Regions from separate parts of the Glaciecola sp. G7-5 genome, predicted to be linked through region 2. Evidence: predicted binding sites of a transcription regulator. Region 2 holds the regulator's gene; each other region holds the start of a gene.

Region 1 (3,284 bases), 2.1 Mb from region 2:
CCCCTATTATTATTCATTTTTATAAATTGACTGCTAAACTCAGCCAAATTGTTTTCATTAAAGCGCCAATTGTAGAAGTCAGGCTTGCTAATATCACCTTGGGTTTGTGAAACTAAATGGTATAACTGGCCATCTTTAACTTTACCAATACTGACTTTTACATCACTTATACCGCGGGTTGAAAAAGCCAGTCGGTGTTCGGTGGAATGAGTCAATACCGAGCCTTCACCAGCAATGATGACTTCTTGTGGATAGGGTGGAACAGTGACAATGTTGTCAACAAAAGTACGTTGTATAAAGCCATTGGCTGAACGTAAGCCTGGTGCTACTTTGAAATAAAGTTGTCGACCAGGTTCTACGTCAATTTTCATTTGATAATGATGACTGTTTGCTTCGGCATTTGGCATAAGTACAAAATCGACTTTTTGTGCTTCCTCTAGCACATTGCTGTTTATCTCTCTTGGACTTTGCCAATGTTTGACACGCGAGTGCTGAGCGTCTTTTTCAAGCTGCTTATTGGGTAATAAATAGAGGCTAAATTTATCTAGTATTTCACTGCGTGAGATGAGGTCGCTAAAACTAAGCAATATAAATTGTTCAGGCTCATTTTCAGGTGAACGTAATACTTCAATACCTGATTGCTCTAGCTTCAAGTAACTATAAACATCGGGTACGACTATTTTGCTCGCGTATTTCTCATTAGTTGTTTCACCGCCATACAGGCTTTTTACACCAGCATCTACTTCAACTTCAATGATACGAGGCTGGTCGGGTAAATTATCGATCGCCGCTATTGCGCTAATAAACGTCGAATCGTCGCTAACACTTAGGCTATATTTTTGGGATTCACCTAGCTCGTTATCGTCTAACTGATAGGCCATTGTGAGCGCTCTTTCAACGCTATTTATGTCTATAGGATAGTTAAAGCTCATTTCGAAGAAAACCTGCTTCAGGTTATCGTCAAGGCTCAGGCTAAATTCGCTGTATTCAATTTGTCCTTTTAGTGCTTGCGTAGAAAAACGATACGCATCATCACTAAAGCTTTCTTTGGTTTCAAATACAGATGGCGCAAAGTTTACTTCGTACTCTTGTCCTGCGGGCCATGGTGTCTCGGGTGTAAATGAAAGTGTACGATCGTCTTGCCAAGTCCAAATGCCGGCCTTGGCTGGATGCATCGTGATCCCATTGAGTACTTGCTCACCTACCAATTCTATAGGTGCTACAGAGGGGAAATCTGCTCGCATTGTAGTATGAGAAGGCGCTAAGCGAGTTTCAGCTATCGCTTGTGGAGCTTCTTTCGCGTTCATTGTTGATGAGTTATACACAAATTCTACAAGCAGTGGTCCGCGTCCGGTTTTTTCGCCATTTTCGCTCTCGTAAAATACATTGGGAGGTGTAATTACTGCATCAACTAAGATTGGCGTTGGCAAGCTCTGGTAATACTCGTATATCTTGTACCCTGAGACACTTGCAATTGCGCATAGTAGCAGCAAACTTATCAATTTTAGCGGGCTATGCTTTGCAAGCCTAATAAGATATGAGAGCCACGCTGGCCTTGACCACGAAAAATTGCCAAAAATGAATGTAAAGACGCTACTAATAAAGACCAAGGGGAGTAGTAGAATTTGCAGAAATAATGGCATGTTTGGTCCTTAATTTGAGGCGTCTTTGGTTTGTTTACGCGACACTTACTTTCTGGATTTAGGGCAAAATAAAGGGATAAAAGTTCATCTAAATTAGGATATTTACACTTTTACACCTTCAATAAAGTCGTGTTTATTAGCATCATACTGTACAACACACAACAATGCTAAACACCTTGCAAAATGGGCATTCGCGTGCAAAAAATAATTGCCCTTTAGGCAGCTTTTCAGAGCTCCATTTATAGGCTGAGTGTCAGGATTTTTTACACATCTATAAACATCTCTTAATGTCCTATGCTATCTTGCTGAAAAACCTAGCGAAATATTTTTGGCTCGATAATTGCTTTCCTAAGCCGTAATGAATCGATGATTGTTTGCTAACCTAGCTGACTTGAGTTCATTACCATGAAAAAAAATAAGGAATATACTATGTTGAAGAAAATTTTATGTGGAGCTACACTTTTATGTGCGGCGGGTTTCACAAATGCTGCTACTCTAACGTTTAGCGATACTGTAGCCGTTGCTACTACTAACTTTACTACTACTGTTGATTTGCAAAAGTTCGATACAATGGGCGGCACTCGCGTTCTTGAGTCAGTAACTTTTTCTATCGACGGAAGCATCTTCGGTTCAGCTGAAGTTGAAAGTAGAGACGCAGAAGCTGCGACTATCGTTACTAAGCTTGAAGCTGTTCTTACTCTTGCTGACGCAATGATGAACACGCTAGTTGTTACTATCCCAAGTGTATCTAACACTTTCAATGCTACTGCTTATGATGGTGTTTTAGATTTCGGTGGAACTTCTGGTATGAGCTGGTTAGATTTGACTGCTAACCAATACGAAGAAGCGACCTTTATGGACGCTGGTACACTAGCATTCTTCAGCGGTGTTGGCATGTCTACTTTCTCATTTGATGCAACTGCTACAAGTTCATCAACTGGTGCTGGTAACCTTACAAGCGCATTTAACACTTCTGCTGGTGGTTTAGTTTCAGTTGTATACACATACTCTGACGTAACTGTTCCAGTATCTGCTCCTGCTCACGTAGCTCTATTAGGCCTAGGTCTTTTAGCTTTCGCTGGCGTAAGAAGAAGCCGTAAGTAATTATTTGCTAACGCAAAATACTTATATAAAGGTTGCCGTCTAGTACGGCAACCTTTTTTTGTGTCAGCTTTTTATACACTTTTTGTACGATAGTTATTAGTCAGCTATTCCTTGCCATCTTAAGATTTTAATTGTCTTCAGGGTTTAGGCCGTCAACGCCAAGAATCTCTTCATTCCTGTAAATCTGGCCAGTTCCTCTTTGTTGAGCTTCAAATAGCAAGTCATCAGCCATTTCAAATAGCTGTTCTGGTTCACCACCGCCAGCAGGTGCTGCTACTGCCTGTCCAATCGTGCAGGTAATGTGGCGCGCATTAACTTGTTGGTTAACAATAGAGTTTGGATTGTTAAAGCGGGTCATGACCTCTTCGGCCTTTAAGCTCGCGCCACGATTACTGCAATCAGATAGTAGCAATGCGAAAACGTCGTTGCCTAAAGACGCAAATAAGTCACCAGGTCTTCCCCCAACGGAACATAGGTTATCAGCGATTGAGGCGGTAAGGCTGTAATATTCATCTTTGCCGTATTCTTGCTTAAATT
Region 2 (3,284 bases):
CGGGTGGTGAACGCAGAAGAGTTGAAATTGCTCGCGCATTAGCCGCTGATCCTAAATTTATTTTACTAGATGAACCATTCGCTGGTGTCGATCCTATATCGGTGAATGACATAAAGAAGATTATTTATCAGTTGAAAGAGCGCGGCATTGGCGTACTCATTACCGACCACAACGTTAAAGAAACCCTCGATGTTTGTGAAATAGCCTATATTGTTAGCCATGGGGAACTTATTGCCTCGGGCAGTGCACAAGAAGTACTTTCGAACCAGACGGTGAGAGATGTTTATTTAGGTGAACAATTTTCTTTGTAATGACTCGCTAAAGCGCTATCATGTAGAAAAGTGAGTGCTTAGTCGTTGATAGCTTCAGCATTATGTCAAAATAGACAGGAACCGATGTTTCCTACAATTGGAGAAATTAGAGCCCCTTATGCAAAAACACCGCATTAATAAAGTAGAAGGTCAGTAATGAAACCTTCGTTGCAGCTCAAGTTTAGTCAACAACTTACCATGACTCCTCAATTGCAACAGGCAATCAAGTTGTTGCAGCTTTCTACTCTGGATTTACAACAAGAGATTCAAGAAGCCCTTGAATCCAATCCATTATTAGAGACTGCAGAGCATGATGTAGAAAGCAATAGTGCGTCATCGGATGACAATCAAACCCTTGATTCTCGCACTGATAAAGAACAGTTGTCAGTGAGTGCCGAAGCGACAAACAACAACGATACAGCAATGGCCAACGGCGACACTGAAGTGCCAGATACTATGGATTCGCATGATGCGCTTGAGAATAGAGAACTGCCCGATGACTTGCCATTAGATAGCTCTTGGGAAGAGTATTTAGGGTCGACTTCAGCGCCAACGCGCATGACCGGTATTAATCCTGATGATGACTACGTTTTTCAAGGAGAAACAACCGAATCTATTCAAGACCACCTTATGTGGCAAGTAGAACTCACCCACTTTAGTGATAATGACAAATCTATCGCAATTGCAATTATTGATTCTATCGATGAATCAGGTTACTTGACCGTTAGTAGTGAAGAAATTCTCGAGAGTTTAGATAATGAAGACATAGAACTCGACGAAGTCGAATGTGTATTGAAACGCATTCAACGATTTGATCCGGTGGGCTCAGGCGCGCGTTCGGTAAAAGAGTGTCTACTCGTACAACTTCAACAATTTAACGAAGATACACCTTGGTTGGCGCAAGCTCGCAGTATTATTGATGAACATTCAGATTTAATTAGTAGCAAAGATTATCGTACCTTAATGCGCAAGACTCGCCTCAAAGAAGACCAACTTCGGGAAGTAATGCGTTTATTAAAAACCTTAAATCCTCGTCCTGGCAGCTCAATATCGTCACGAGAACCAGAATATATTGTGCCCGACGTAAATGTCTATAAGAAAAAAGGCGTGTGGACGGTTGAACTCAATAACGAAGCTCTACCTGCGCTGACGGTAAACGAAACCTATGCTAAATTGTCAAAAACGACTAAAAATCCGAACGATTCTCAATATATTAAGTCTCATTTACAAGAAGCAAAATGGTTTATAAAAAGCTTAGAGAGCAGAAATGAAACCTTACTTAAAGTGTCGCATTGTATTGTTGCCAAACAACGCGAATTTTTTGAGCAAGGGCCAGAAAAAATGCAACCAATGGTGTTGAATGATGTAGCCGAAATGGTCGATATGCACGAATCTACAATTTCGCGTGTAACAACCCAAAAATACATGCATACTCCCAGAGGTATTTATGAGCTTAAGTATTTCTTTTCGTCACATGTAGCAACGGAGTCAGGTGAAAATTGTTCTTCCACCGCTATCAGAGCCTTTATTAAGAAGCTCGTGGCTGACGAACCTGCGCATAAGCCATTAAGCGATAGCAAGATTGCGCAATTGCTTTCGGACCAGGGTATTAAGGTAGCTAGACGAACAATTGCAAAATACCGGGAATCGTTACATATTCCCCCTTCGAATCAACGAAAAAGCCTCGTTTGAGGCCAAGCATTAGAGGACGAGCATTATGCAAATAAACCTAACCGGTCATCATATCGACATAACAGAATCACTTCGCAATTATGTTGATACCAAATTTGAAAAACTCGAAAGGCATTTCGACCACATTAACAATGTTCATGTTATTCTCAACGTCGAAAAGCTCACTCAAAAAGCAGAAGCGACGCTTCACTTAAGTGGCGGCGAAGTATTTGCGAATGCCGAACACACAGATATGTATGCGGCCATCGACGGCCTCATTGATAAGCTTGACCGTCAGGTCATTAAACACAAAGAAAAACAGAAACGTCACTAAGTAGAATATGATAATAAATGACATCATTTCACTCGACCGAACTCAATGTTCGGTCGAATGTCATAGCAAAAAACGAATTTTCGAAGTCATCTCCGAGATTGCGGTCCAACAATCCCCTGAATTAGACCAAGTGGAAGTATTAAGCAGTTTACTGGCCCGCGAAAAAATGGGCAGTACTGGTATAGGGCATGGCATTGCTATCCCCCATGGCAAAATTAAAGACTTAAGCAATATGATTGCGGTGATAGTCACTAGTAGTCAGCCCATTGAGTTTGACGCTATTGACAGCAAACCTGTAGATATCTTCTTTGCCATATTAGTCCCTGAGGAACAAACCGATCAACACCTTCAAGCATTATCTGGTATTGCACGCAAACTGAGTAATAAGGACACCGTCAAGGCTATACGTAAAGCCACAAACAAAAATGAAATCGTCGCCGCGTTAGCCTAAACCTTTTCATGAACATAAGCGCAATAAAAACAAACGCATATGTAACTCTTATAAGGTGATAAATGAAACTTCTGATTATTAGCGGTCGCTCAGGTTCGGGTAAATCAATCGCTTTGCGGTCACTAGAAGATCTTGGCTACTACTGTGTAGACAATATTCCAGTTTCACTTCTACCCACACTTACGCACACCTTGGTGGATCAACATGAACTTGTTGCCGTGAGTATTGATGTGCGCAATATGCCTGAAACTGAAAATGAAATTAGCGAACTACTTAATTACCTGCCTGAATTTTGGGAAATTACCATTATTTTTCTTGATGCAAGTGACGATGTACTCGTCAAACGCTATAGTGAAACGCGGCGCCTACATCCCTTGTTCAAACGCAGTAACTCACTGGTAGATGCGATCAACGAAGAGCGCGAAATCTTAGTGCCCGTCGCAGAAAAAGCGGATTTACATATAAATACCGACAAGCTATCGGTACATGATTTAGCTGAACTTATTCGCGAGCGCGT
Region 3 (3,284 bases), 500 kb from region 2:
CTTAGGGTCAATGCCGCAGGCGAGATAAAGTGCTAGGCCATCTAAACAGGCTTTATTTAATTCACTTGGGTCCTGCCTTACTGTAATAGCATGTAAGTCAACTATCATATACAAACAATCGTGGCTCGCTTGCATCGCTACCCATTGGCGCAACGCGCCTAAATAATTTCCTAGGGTAAGTTGACCTGAAGGTTGGCAGCCACTAAGAACAATGGGCTTGCTTGTTGTAGATGTTGTCGTATTTGATGTTGAAAAACTGCTCACAGCGTATCCCTATTTGAGTTGTTGTGTTAATTCGCTAATTGCTTTGCGGTAGTCATCTTGACCGAATATGGCACTGCCAGCAACAAACATGTCGGCACCTGCTAGATAAACGTCTCTGATGGTGTCTTTGTTAATCCCACCATCGACTTCGATTCGAGTATCTAGCCCCATTTCGTCTATTATTGCCTTCAAATGTGCTGTTTTTTCAACAATGTTGGGAATAAATTTTTGACCGCCAAAGCCAGGATTAACAGACATTAATAGTACATAGTCGAGCTTTTCAAGTACATAATCGAGGAGGCTCAATGAACTGGCAGGATTAAGTACCAAACCGGCTTTACAACCATTTTGTTTGATAAGTTCAATGCTGCGGTCTACGTGCTGACTAGCTTCAGGATGGAAACTAATCATACTAGCGCCCGCTTTAGCAAAGGCTTCTATCATTGAATCAACGGGTGATACCATAAGGTGCACGTCAATATCTGCGGTAATACCGTAATTACGCAAGGCCGTGCAAATAGTCGGACCAAAGGTTAAATTCGGGACATAATGATTGTCCATCACATCAAAATGAATAATATCTGCACCAGCCTCTAGTACCTTAGTAACTTCTTCACCTAAACGGGCAAAGTCTGCAGACAAGATGGAAGGGGCAATTAAAGGTTTATGCATAGTTCGCTCGCGTTAATTTAATTTATAGGAATGCAAGCGAATCAATTACGCCCACTTATCACTTAATACTCATTAAAGTTTGCGGGCAATTGTACAACATAATAAAAGAGCACCCGAATAAAAAAGACAATTATTTTGCGTATTGGTGCAAGATTAGCATCCAATCTTGCTCTAAAATGGTGATGACGCCACATAATAGTGCAACAAATCACCTGTAATATTGTTTATAGGGGAAGAATTTATATCAAAAATACTAGTTAAAGTAATTGTATTTTAGTGTAAGTTGTTGTAATTAATGGTTTTTAAAAGATTTTTGTTAAGTTGGCACTGCCATTGCTATCAACTAAACAAATAATAATACAAATTAGCGACAACCCGTTTTTTTATTAACATTATGTACATAGTACGGAGAACACACATGAAATTATTAACTAAAGCTACAATCGCAGCAACATTGGTCGCTTCTACATTATTAGCCACGCAAGCACAGGCAGAATTATCAGCAAATGCTGGCCTGATGAGCGAATATCACTTCCGCGGTATTATCCAAAATGGCACCGCTACTGCTAATGGTGGTTTAGATTATGAAGACGGCGGTTTTTATGCTGGCGTTTGGGGTGCTGACGTTGAAGATGGTCTTGAAGTCGATTTATATGCTGGTTACGGCCACGAGTTTGACGGCGGTTTTGGCTTAAGTGCAGGCGTTACTACCTATCTTTATACTGGCGACTTTGATAGCCGTTATGATGAAATCAACTTTGGTGCATCTTTTGGTCAATTTAGCCTTGAGTACACCATTGGTAAGCAAGCAGATGATGCAGGACTCGAAATTGCTGAAGCTGACTACACATTCGTAGGCATTAGTTTTGAGCACGAAGGCTTTAGCGCAACAGTTGGAAGCTTCGGTAAAGATTTCTCTGGTGAATATGCCGAGTTTGGTTATGGATTTGAAATGGCTGGATTTGATGCAGGCGTAGGCCTTGTAATAAGCGGCAGTGATTTAGATGATGATGAGTCTGTCTATTTCACTATCGGTAAATCGTTTAGCCTTTAAGCTTAACTAGCCTTTACCCAAGTGATTTTTTGATCACTTGGGTATCGAGTTTTAAATAACCGAATAACATAAATTTAAACCTTAGTATAGATCGCATACTGGCGTTTTTTCGTATTTACTGTAAACTAATTCTATTAATTGTTTCAGGGTGTTTCTTGCCTTGTGAATAATCAGATACGCTGTTAAGCGTGCTAGGCGTTTCTCGTTTAAAGGCAACTTTGTCTTACAACACGAAAGTGAAACGGACTTCGGCACAAACATTAACAGTTTGTTATCGTTAAGCCTGCGTGGTTAACGTAAATGATAAGGTAAATGCGATGAAAAACAAAAAGCGGTTTCCTACCAGCATGTTTGCAACAGCAACCATCGTGAGCGGAGCAATGGTGTTTATCATTAGCGCCGTATTCAACCAAGCAAACCAACCTTGTTTGAGCAACCACGTGTTCCACAATAATGCCCTACATAACAATGTGATCATTGACACCACGAATAATAAACAGACAAGTAATGACGGAACTGAACCGCTTTCGGTTTGCAATCGCAACAATCAACAAATCGGTTGGTTAACTTGGCTTTTCAAACGTTCTGATTCAGTTGAATTTCACTATCTTGACTTGCTCGAGCTATTGTCTCGCAAATGAATACACTAAAGCGCTGGTTAGGCATTATTCGTAGTGTGATGGCTGGTTTTTTTGGCGTCCAATCTCAGCGGCAATATGTCAAAGATGCTAACACCTTTTCAATAGTTCCCTTCATTATTGTTGGCGTTATAATGGTAATCGTCTTCATCTTGAGTATTTGGTTTGGTGTCAATTTACTATTGCCTAGCGCGTAAATATCAGTGTTCATGCACGTAATCCACTCCACAGCTTTTTAAGAAAACAACCAGATCCGAATGCGGGATAGGTTTAGAAATTAAGAAGCCTTGTATGTAGTCACAACCTAAAGCTCGCAATTGCGCAAACTGCGCTTCTGTTTCAGCACCTTCCGCCACAATGGGAACAGATAAACCATGCAACATTTGCGTTAGCGAACCAACGATACGTTGTTGTCGTTTGTCGACATCGATATTGTTTAGCAATGAACGGTCTAATTTTACGGTATCGTATGGGAAAGCCGTTAAATAGGATAAAGAAGAATAGCCTGCACCAAAGTCATCAATTGCAATTTTAAAGCCAAGCAAAGATGCTTTTTCAACCCAGCTTTTGGCTTGAGCGAAGTTGGTGATGAGCGAGGTTTCAGTTATCTCCAATTCAATCCTAGATGCACTCACTCCGCGTGTATTGATCATCCT

The links. The regulator sigma-54, encoded in region 2, starts transcription at its own class of promoters, with help from an activator protein. The targets are predictions, from matches to a motif close to GTTGGCACGNNNNTNGNNT.
Region 1: AC0L6H_RS01200 (choice-of-anchor E domain-containing protein) is a predicted target of sigma-54. The motif match lies at 1,971-1,989, and genes of this name have one in related genera.
Region 3: AC0L6H_RS08085 (TorF family putative porin) is a predicted target of sigma-54. The motif match lies at 1,257-1,275, and genes of this name have one in related genera.

Annotation. Positions count from the first base shown of each region.
Region 1 covers NZ_CM147892.1:287,910-291,193, reverse strand. Annotated here, with positions in the region: gene AC0L6H_RS01205 (alpha-2-macroglobulin family protein) at 1-1,430, opposite strand, end outside; gene AC0L6H_RS01200 (choice-of-anchor E domain-containing protein) at 2,073-2,747, shown strand; gene AC0L6H_RS01195 (GGDEF domain-containing response regulator) at 2,875-3,284, opposite strand, start outside.
Region 2 covers NZ_CM147892.1:2,374,018-2,377,301, reverse strand. Annotated here, with positions in the region: gene lptB (LPS export ABC transporter ATP-binding protein) at 1-311, shown strand, start outside; gene AC0L6H_RS10435 (RNA polymerase factor sigma-54) at 468-2,003, shown strand; gene hpf (ribosome hibernation promoting factor) at 2,029-2,316, shown strand; gene ptsN (PTS IIA-like nitrogen regulatory protein PtsN) at 2,324-2,767, shown strand; gene rapZ (RNase adapter RapZ) at 2,830-3,284, shown strand, end outside.
Region 3 covers NZ_CM147892.1:1,870,710-1,873,993, forward strand. Annotated here, with positions in the region: gene trpS (tryptophan--tRNA ligase) at 1-264, opposite strand, end outside; gene rpe (ribulose-phosphate 3-epimerase) at 274-936, opposite strand; gene AC0L6H_RS08085 (TorF family putative porin) at 1,355-1,990, shown strand; gene AC0L6H_RS08090 (hypothetical protein) at 2,308-2,631, shown strand; gene AC0L6H_RS08095 (DUF2970 domain-containing protein) at 2,628-2,825, shown strand; gene AC0L6H_RS08100 (putative bifunctional diguanylate cyclase/phosphodiesterase) at 2,829-3,284, opposite strand, start outside.